Regions from separate parts of the Streptomyces sp. NBC_00237 genome, predicted to be linked through region 1. Evidence: riboswitches for the same ligand, from Rfam matches in the RefSeq annotation. Region 1 holds a riboswitch; each other region holds the start of a gene.
The links. A riboswitch is a leader RNA that binds a small molecule or an ion and turns the genes downstream of it on or off. The one in region 1 is predicted to bind thiamine pyrophosphate.
Positions count from the first base shown of each region.

Region 1 (2,192 bases):
CTTGCGGCGCGCGGTGAGCGGCACGTACGCCAGGCGCACGCCCGCGTGGACCGTCATGTAGTCCACGCCCTGCTCGGCCTGCTCGATGACCGTGTCCTTGTAGACCTCCCAGGTCAGGGCCTCGGCGCGACCGTCGACCTTCTCCAGGGCCTGGTACAGCGGCACGGTGCCGATCGGTACCGGCGCGTTGCGCAGGATCCACTCACGGGTGGTGTGGATGTTGCGGCCGGTGGACAGGTCCATGACCGTGTCGGCACCCCACTTGGTCGCCCAGGTCATCTTGTCCACCTCCTCCTCGATCGAGGAGGTGACCGCGGAGTTCCCGATGTTGGCGTTGACCTTCACCAGGAACCGCTTGCCGATGATCATCGGCTCGATCTCCGGGTGGTTCACGTTCGCGGGAAGCACCGCACGGCCTGCGGCGATCTCCTCCCGTACGACCTCGGGCGAGACGTTCTCCCGGATCGCCACGTACTCCATCTCGGGCGTGATCTCCCCGCGACGTGCGTACGCGAGCTGGGTCACGGCCTGCCCGTCGCGGCCCCGCCGGGGCTGGCGCGGGCGGCCGGGGAAGACCGCGTCGAGGTTGCGAAGATCAGTCGCTCCGCTCCGGAGGAGGCCCCCGCGCGGGGACGTGTGCTTGATGCCGTCGTCCTCGGGGCGGACCGGGCGGCCCGCGTACTCCTCGGTGTCGCCGCGCCCGACGATCCAGTTCTCGCGCAGCGGGGCGAGGCCACGCCGTACGTCCGTCTCGATGTTCGGGTCGGTGTACGGGCCGGACGTGTCGTACAGCGTCACGTCCTTCCCGTTGGTCAGGTGCACCTGACGGACCGGAACCCGAAGGTCCGGACGCGATCCGTCGACGTACCCCTTGTGCCAGCCGGGCGTGCGCCCGTCCTGGTCGGAGGCAGGCGTGCGTGCATCCATCGTGGTCATGAGACCTACTCCCTACGCCGGCATTACCCGGTAACAGGTTCGGCGGTCGACGCAGCCGTTTCCGTACGTGTACGTACGGAGGTCAGCGCCCTCTCAGCCCGGTGCTCCGAGCTCCCGCGTGTGCAAAGGTGCCCCCACGCTAGCGCCATGCCGGGCGCGCTGAACAGAGGGCCCCTGCCGTTCTTGCGATGATCGCCCTGTGACCCCACCACAGCCCCCGTCCCAGCCCCCGCCCCCGCACCCGGCCGAGCCGCCCTCCCGGCCGACGCCCCCGCAGCCTCCCCCCGCCGCAGGTCACGGGCACGGACACAGCCACAGCCACAGCCACGGCCCCGCCGCACCCGTCTCCCAACACCTGCGCAAGGTGATCGCGGCGGTGCTGATCCCCTTCGCGACGGCGGTGCTCGTCGGGCTCGCGATCCTGTGGCCGGGCGGCGCACCGGCCCACGAGCGCACCGGAGTCGGCTTCGACCGGCAGACGGAACAGGGCAAGGTCGTCGGCGTCGACACCATCGACTGCAAGGACGCGAACGTCGCCCCGCAGCAGCCCGCACCGGGCGATCCGGCGCAGCCTCCGAGCGACAGTGCCCCCACCACCTGCAAGAAGGCCACCGTCGAGGTGACCACCGGCGCGGAGAAGGGCCGCACCTTCACCGAGATCGTCCAGCCGGAATCCTCACGGCAGTTGAAGCAGGGTCAGGAGGTCGTCGTCGCGTACGCCCCGAACGCGCCGCGCGATCTGCAGTTCTCGGTGACCGACGTGAACCGGAAGCTTCCACTCACCCTGCTCGCCGGGATCTTCGCCGTCGCGGTGGTCGTGGTCGGCCGGATGAAGGGCGTCATGGCGCTGATCGCGCTGGTCGCGTCGTTCGCGGTACTGACCCTGTTCATCCTCCCGGCTGTCCTCCAGGGGTCGAATCCGCTGGTCGTGGCGGTGGTCGGGGCGAGCGCCATCATGCTGATCGCCCTGTACGCCTGTCACGGCCTGAACGCGCGCACCTCCGTGGCCGTCATCGGCACGCTGATCTCGCTGCTGCTGATCGGGCTGCTCGGATCGCTGTTCATCGGCTGGGCGTTCCTGTCCGGGAACATCGACGACAACACCGGCCTGATCCACAGCCTCTACCCGTCGATCGACATGAGCGGCCTGCTCCTCGCGGGCGTCATCATCGGCTCGCTCGGTGTCCTCGACGACGTGACGGTCACCCAGACCTCCGCCGTCTGGGAACTGCACCAGGCCGACCCGACGATGGGCC
Region 1 is NZ_JAPEMT010000001.1:187,620-189,811, forward strand. Features, by position in the region: gene thiC (phosphomethylpyrimidine synthase ThiC) at 1-936, opposite strand, end outside; TPP riboswitch at 929-1,064, opposite strand; gene OG897_RS00840 (YibE/F family protein) at 1,136-2,192, shown strand, end outside.

Region 2 (2,192 bases), on a different contig from region 1:
CCCGCGCCTTCGTCTCGTCTGTTTCCCCCATGCCGGGGGTGCGGCGAATTTCTTCCGCTCCTGGGCTCCTCTGGTGCCCGATGACGTGGAACTGCTGGCGGTGCGCTACCCGGGGCGTGAGGACCGGATCTTCGACCCGCCGGTCGAGCGGATGGAGGAGCTGGCGGATTCGCTCGCGGATGCCTGCGCGAGCCTGGCGAGCAGTCCCCTGGCGTTCTTCGGCCACAGCATGGGCGCGTCCGTCGCGTTCGAGGTCGCGGTACGCCTGGCGGCGGCGCCCGGCGCGGTCGGGCCCCGTGCGCTGTTCGTCTCCGGCAGAGCGGGGCCGGGCAAGAACCGTTCCCGAGGGCTCGCCGACGCGACCGACGAGAAGCTGGTCGAGGAGCTCGCCGCCATGAGCGGCTCGACCGCGAAGGCCCTCGCCAACAAGGAGCTGCGGGAACTGCTGCTGCCGCAGATACGGGCCGACTACCGCCTCATCGAGCGGTACACGGCAGCGGTACCGTCGCCGCCTCTGGACATTCCCGTCTGCGCCTACTACGGGGACCGGGACGACAGGGTGGACGAGGACGGGGCGAAGGCGTGGTCCGAGGTGACCCGGTCGGCCTTCGTCACACGTTCCTTCCCTGGCGGGCACTTCTATCTTGAGGAGCACATGGCGCCTCTGGTGGCGGACTTGTTCACCCACCTCGGTACGAAGGACTCGGCCTGAGGGGGGTACATTGCGTGACGACCACCGCGGGAGCTCGGGAGTAGCCGGGCTGAGAGGGCGGACGGGAGTTTCTCCCCTTGCCGCCGACCGCATGAACCTGGACCGGGTAATGCCGGCGTAGGAAGGGTGTTGACGATGGATGCTGCCTCCAGGGCGTCACCGGCATCCATATCCATGCCGTACCCGCGGCGTTCGTCACCGAACAGCTCCACACACTCTTCGCCGACGTCCCGGTGGACGCCGTCGTCGCGGCAGCCGTCGCGGACGCCCTGGAGCGGCACCGTCCCCGGTACGTCGTCCTCGCCCCCGTGATGGTCTCGACCAGCGGCCACCGCCTCCTCGCCACCGACGCGGTGGCGGTGCCGCGCGACCGCTCGCAGCGCGACGACTGGCAGACCGCCGTCCGCGCCGCGCAGGAGCACCTGACGGGGGCTCTGCGCGCTGCCGACACCCCGCGGGTCGGCAGCGACCACGGTCCCGTCCACCACTTCCACCCGTACTGGAGCTGATCTGCATGACCACGACCTTCTGCGACGAGCTGTGGACCGACACGGCCGGGATACGTACGGCCATCGACAAGCTGCCGTTCGTCACGGGCCTCGGCGACGGCACCCTGGACCGGGAGAAGTTCGTCCACTACCTGGCCCAGGACGCCCACTACCTGCGCGACTACGCCCGCGCGCTGGCCAGCGCCGCCGCGAAGGCGGACCGGCCGCAGGACATCGCGTTCTTCGCGAAGTCCGCCCACGACGCCGTCGTCGTCGAGAGCTCCCTGCACGAGAGCAACGTCGTCGACGTCGACGCCTGGACACCCTCCCCCACCTGCACCGGATACACCTCCTACCTGCTGTCCGTCGCCCACACCCAGGGCTACCCCGAGCTGGCCGCCGCGGTCCTGCCCTGCTTCTGGATCTACGCGGAGGTGGGCCGGGCGCTCCTCGAACAGGCCGGTGACCTCGCCGCCCACCCGTACGGCGACTGGATCGGCACGTACGCCGACGAGGAGTTCGAAGCCGCCACCGAGCACGCCCGACAGATCGTCAACCGGCTCGCGGACCAGGTCGACCCGGCCACCCGCGCCCGGATGCGCACGGCCTTCACGACCGCGTCCACCTGGGAGTGGATGTTCTGGGACGCCGCCTGGCGGATGGAGTCCTGGCCCTTCGACACCGCTCCCGCCCAGGTTTCGGAGCCCGCGAAGTGACGACCGGCGTCGAACCCACCACCCCGAGACCGGCCCCGGCGAACGAGGCTCCGCTCACCCTCGGCCAGCCCACGCCCAAGGTCCTGACCGGCCTCGACCAGGGCGCCTTCTGGGCCAACCTGGGCGTCAGCCTGCTCGGCTTCAGCGGCATGCTGGTCGTCCTGGACCCGCTGGGCACCGGCAGTCCGACCCTGTCGTTCGCCGCCGCCGTCACCGCGTCCGTCGTCGGCACCCTGATCGGCACCGCCGCCCTCGGCCTCGCCGCCATCACCGGGG
Region 2 is NZ_JAPEMT010000003.1:428,093-430,284, reverse strand. Features, by position in the region: gene OG897_RS28810 (thioesterase II family protein) at 1-712, shown strand, start outside; TPP riboswitch at 729-854, shown strand; gene OG897_RS28805 (bifunctional hydroxymethylpyrimidine kinase/phosphomethylpyrimidine kinase) at 877-1,221, shown strand; gene tenA (thiaminase II) at 1,227-1,916, shown strand; gene OG897_RS28795 (cytosine permease) at 1,913-2,192, shown strand, end outside.
Region 2: linked by a shared signal. The riboswitch ahead of OG897_RS28805 (bifunctional hydroxymethylpyrimidine kinase/phosphomethylpyrimidine kinase) and the one ahead of thiC (phosphomethylpyrimidine synthase ThiC) in region 1 are both predicted to bind thiamine pyrophosphate.

Region 3 (2,192 bases), 2.0 Mb from region 1:
ACCGTGGTGTCCCAGCCGAGCTCCTCGCTGGTCGCCCCGACGACGAGTTCGCCGTTCGACCGGGGCACCAGGTAGACGTGGCTGCCGCGCACCACCGCACGCACCGTGCGGCTCAGGAACGGGGCGTACGCGGGCGGCACCGTCAGCCGCAGCACCTGTCCCTTGACGGGGCGTACCGGAGGGAGCACCTCCGGGGGCACTCCCGCGAGCCGGCCGCTCAGCGAACCCGCCGCCAGCACCACCTGGTCGGCGACGAGCTCGGTGCCGTCGGCCAGGAGCGCGCCGCTCGCCCGTTCCCGTACGACACGGAGCCGTTCGGCGCTCGTGCGGTGCAGGACCACTCCGGCGCGCTCACAGGCCGTCAGGAGGGCCGAGGCGAGGCGTCGCGGGTCGATCTGGTGGTCGCCGTCCACCCGCAGTCCGCCGCGCACGCCCGGCGCGAGCATCGGCTCCAGGCGGCGGCACTCGCGCCCGCTCAGCCACTCCGACTCCAGGCCCGACTGGCTTTGCAGGGCGTGCAGTTCGCGCAGGTGGGCCCGGTCGTCGGCGTCCAGGGCGACGGCGAGGGTGCCGCACGCGCGGTAGCCGGTGTCCTGTCCGGTCGCCTCCTGAAGCTCCCTGACGAAGTCCGGATAGCGGCGCGCGGAGGCGAGGTTGAGGCCGAGCAGGGTCTGCTCGCCGTAGTGCAGTTCGGTGACGGCGGCCAGCATTCCCGCGGCCACCTGGGCGGCGCCGCCGCCCGGTTCGGGGTCGGCGAGCGCGACGCGCAGGCCCCGCTGCGCGGCCCGCCAGGCCGTCACGAGGCCGATGATCCCGCCTCCGACGACCAGGACGTCGTACGGCCTTCCCGAAGAATCCACAGAGGTGTGCATGGGCGTCCAGCCCCTCCCTTCGCCGGCATGACCCGGATCAGGTTCGTACGGTCGGAGGCCCGGTCAGCCTCCCTCTCAGCCCGGTCCGCCGGGCTCCCGTGAGTGCTTGTACGGTGACCAGACTAGTCCCTGGGTTCAACAGACTGTGAGGTACGTTCCGTGCCCCGTTCGCTCGACGGACTCGTTCTCGCGCCGGTCGCCGACCAGGCGCCGGGCCAGGTCGGCACCCGCACGCGTTTCGCCTACCACGAGGACGGCGGCCGGATCTGGGCCGAGTACGCGGGCGGCGACGTCGTACGGGGGCACCTGGTCGGCACGCGCGAGGGCGACCGGCTCGACTTCCGCTACGTACAGCTCAAGCACGACGGAACGACGTCGTCCGGTCATTGCCTGTCGCAGGTCACGCTGGGTCCCGACGGCCGCGTTCGGCTGACGGAGAGCTGGGCATGGGAGTCCCAGGACGGCAGTGGTACGAGCGTCGTCGAGGAGCTGGCCGCCCAAGACCTGGATCAGGACCGGACCCAGGACCGGAATCAGAACCGGAACCGGAACCGGAATCAGAAGTCCTGACGGCCCGTCAGAAACGTAAGGTGGTCGCGTGAGCGAGCAGAAGCGCATCGTCGTCGTCGGCGCGGGCATGGCCGGAGTGCAGACCGCCGTCGCCCTGCGGGAGCAGGGCTTCCAGGGCACGGTCACCCTGATCGGGGCGGAACCCCACCAGCCGTACGACAGGCCGCCGCTGTCCAAGGCGGTCCTGCTCGGCAAGGCCGAGGGATCCGCCTTCGAGGTCGACTTCGAGGCGCTGGGCGTCGAACTGCGCCTCGGCTGCGAGGCCGTCGCCCTGCGCCCGGACGACCACGAGGTCGACACCCTCACGGGGCCGGTCGCCTACGACGCCCTGGTGATCGCCACCGGGGCGGACCCGATCACCCTCCCCGGCTCCCTCGGGGCACCCGGCGTGCACCTCTTGAGGACGCTCGACGACGCGCAGCGGCTGCGCCCTGTGCTGGACGCACAGAGCGACGTCGTGGTCGTCGGGGCGGGGTGGATCGGCGCGGAGTTCACCACCGCCGCCCGAGAGGCGGGCTGCACGGTCACCGTCGTCGAGGCCGCCGACCGGCCGCTCGCCGGGACGATGCCCGCCGAGATCGCCGTCCCGATGGCCGCCTGGTACGCCGAGGGCGGCGCCGAGCTGCTCACCGGCGCTCGGGTGGCCTCCGTGGAGCCGGGCGCGGTGCTGCTCGCCGACGGCCGCCGCATCCCCGCCGACGCGGTCGTCGTCGGCATCGGCGCCCGGCCCACGACCGGCTGGCTGGCCGG
Region 3 is NZ_JAPEMT010000001.1:2,228,967-2,231,158, forward strand. Features, by position in the region: gene thiO (glycine oxidase ThiO) at 1-872, opposite strand, end outside; TPP riboswitch at 870-982, opposite strand; gene OG897_RS09870 (hypothetical protein) at 1,032-1,442, shown strand; gene OG897_RS09875 (NAD(P)/FAD-dependent oxidoreductase) at 1,510-2,192, shown strand, end outside.
Region 3: linked by a shared signal. The riboswitch ahead of thiO (glycine oxidase ThiO) and the one ahead of thiC (phosphomethylpyrimidine synthase ThiC) in region 1 are both predicted to bind thiamine pyrophosphate.

Region 4 (2,192 bases), on a different contig from region 1:
TCGCGTAGACCTCGGGCAGCTTGGTGTCCTTGACCGCCGGGTTGACGAACATCTTCAGCGGCAGGTCCTCCTGGAACTGCTTGCCGATGAGGAAGTCGAGGAGCGCCTTGCCGCCCGCCGCGTTCTTCGCGCCGTCCAGCAGCCCGGCGAACTCGATCTGACGGAAGCAGGTCCCGGTGGCGACACCGGTCGGCGCCTCGGTCGGGCGCGGGTCGGCGTACAGCACCTCGACGGGCGGGCTGGAGGCGTAGGAGACGACGAGCGGGCGGTCCGCCTTGGCCTTCTTGCCACCGGCGGACCCGGAGAACTCCTCGTTGTACGCCTGCTCCCAGCCGTCGACGACCTTGACGCCGTTGTCCTTGAGCTTCTGCCAGTAGCCCTGCCAGCCGTCGTCGCCGTACTGTCCGGCGGTCGCGAGGAGGAAGCCGAGGCCGGGCGACGAGGTCGCGGCGTCCTCGACGACGAGGAGGTCCTTGTACGCGGGCTCGGCCAGGTCGTCGAGGGTCTTCGGCGGTGCGAGCTTCTTGTCGGCGAAGTACTTCTTGTCGTAGTTGACGCAGATGTCACCGGTGTCGACGGGCGTCACCCGGTGCTCGCCCTTGTCGAGCTGGAGGTCGGCGGGTATTCGATCCAGGCCCTTGGCCTCGTACGACTGGAAGAGACCGTTGTCGAGCGCGCGGGAGAGGAGGGTGTTGTCGACGCCGAAGAAGACGTCGCCGCGCGGCGAGCCCTTGGTGAGGATCTCCTGGTTGAGGGCGGCGCCCGCGTCCCCGCTCTTGAGCACCTTGACCGTGTAGCCGGTCGCCTGCGTGAACGCCTTCAGCACGGCGGGCGACACGTCGAACGAGTCGTGGCTGACGAGCGTGACGGTCTTCGACCCGGCCCCGTCGCCCTTCTTGGCGGAGTCGCCGGAGTCGGTGCCCCCGCAGGCGGCGAGCGCGCTGACGCCGAGCGCGGCGGCGATGGCCGTGGCGGCGTACCTCTTGATGGTGCTCACTGGTGGTTTTCCTCCTGGACATGACCAGGAAGAGACGCGGCCCTGCCCGCACCGGAAAAGGATGCGGGCAGGGCGCAACAGCTTGAGTAACGACCGAACTTCCTACCCAGAATGACCTGGGCAAGGTTCAGAGGGTCTGCGGCCTTGTCCGTACGAAGACGATCGGTGCCGCACTCTCAGCGCTGTGGCGCTCCCCTGTCGGAAATATGTAAATGTGCAGCCCAGATTACATGGGCCCCTTCGGACTAGCGCTCGGAGGCCGCCAGCTGCCCGCAGGCCCCGTCGATCTCCTGGCCCCTGGTGTCCCGTACGGTCACCGGCACCCCGTGCGCCGCGATGGCGGCGACGAACGCCTTCTCGTCCTCGGGCCGCGAAGCCGTCCACTTGGACCCCGGCGTCGGGTTCAGCGGGATCAGGTTGACGTGCACCCGCTTGTTCTTCAGGAGCCGTCCCAGCAGGTCGCCCCGCCACGCCTGGTCGTTGATGTCGCGGATCAGCGCGTACTCGATCGAGATCCGGCGACCGGACTTCTCCGCGTACTCCCACGCGGCGTCCAGCACCTCCCGCACCTTCCAGCGCGTGTTGACCGGCACCAGGGTGTCGCGCAGCTCGTCGTCCGGGGCGTGCAGCGACACGGCGAGACGGCACTTGAAGCCCTCGTCCGCGAACCGCAGCATCGCGGGCACCAGGCCCACGGTGGAGACGGTGATGCCACGCTGCGAAAGACCCAGCCCGTCCGGCTCGGGGTCGGTGAGCCGACGGATCGCGCCGACGACGCGCTTGTAGTTGGCCAGCGGCTCGCCCATGCCCATGAAGACGATGTTCGAGAGCCGCGCCGGACCGCCCGGAACCTCGCCGTCACGCAGCGCCCGCATGCCGTCCACGATCTGGTGCACGATCTCCGCCGTCGACAGGTTCCGGTCGAGACCGGCCTGCCCGGTGGCGCAGAACGGGCAGTTCATGCCGCAGCCCGCCTGCGAGGAGATGCACATGGTCACCCGGTCCGGATAGCGCATGAGCACCGACTCGACCAGCGTGCCGTCGTGCATCTTCCACAGCGTCTTGCGCGTGGTCTCCTGGTCGGTCGAGAGATGACGTACGACGGTCATCAGCTCGGGGAGCAGTGCGTCCCGCAGCTTGTCGCGCGAACCGGCGGGGATGTCGGTCCACTCCGCCGGGTCGTGGGCATACCGGG
Region 4 is NZ_JAPEMT010000002.1:1,608,056-1,610,247, forward strand. Features, by position in the region: gene OG897_RS20940 (thiamine ABC transporter substrate binding subunit) at 1-997, opposite strand, end outside; TPP riboswitch at 1,079-1,204, opposite strand; gene rlmN (23S rRNA (adenine(2503)-C(2))-methyltransferase RlmN) at 1,243-2,192, opposite strand, start outside.
Region 4: linked by a shared signal. The riboswitch ahead of OG897_RS20940 (thiamine ABC transporter substrate binding subunit) and the one ahead of thiC (phosphomethylpyrimidine synthase ThiC) in region 1 are both predicted to bind thiamine pyrophosphate.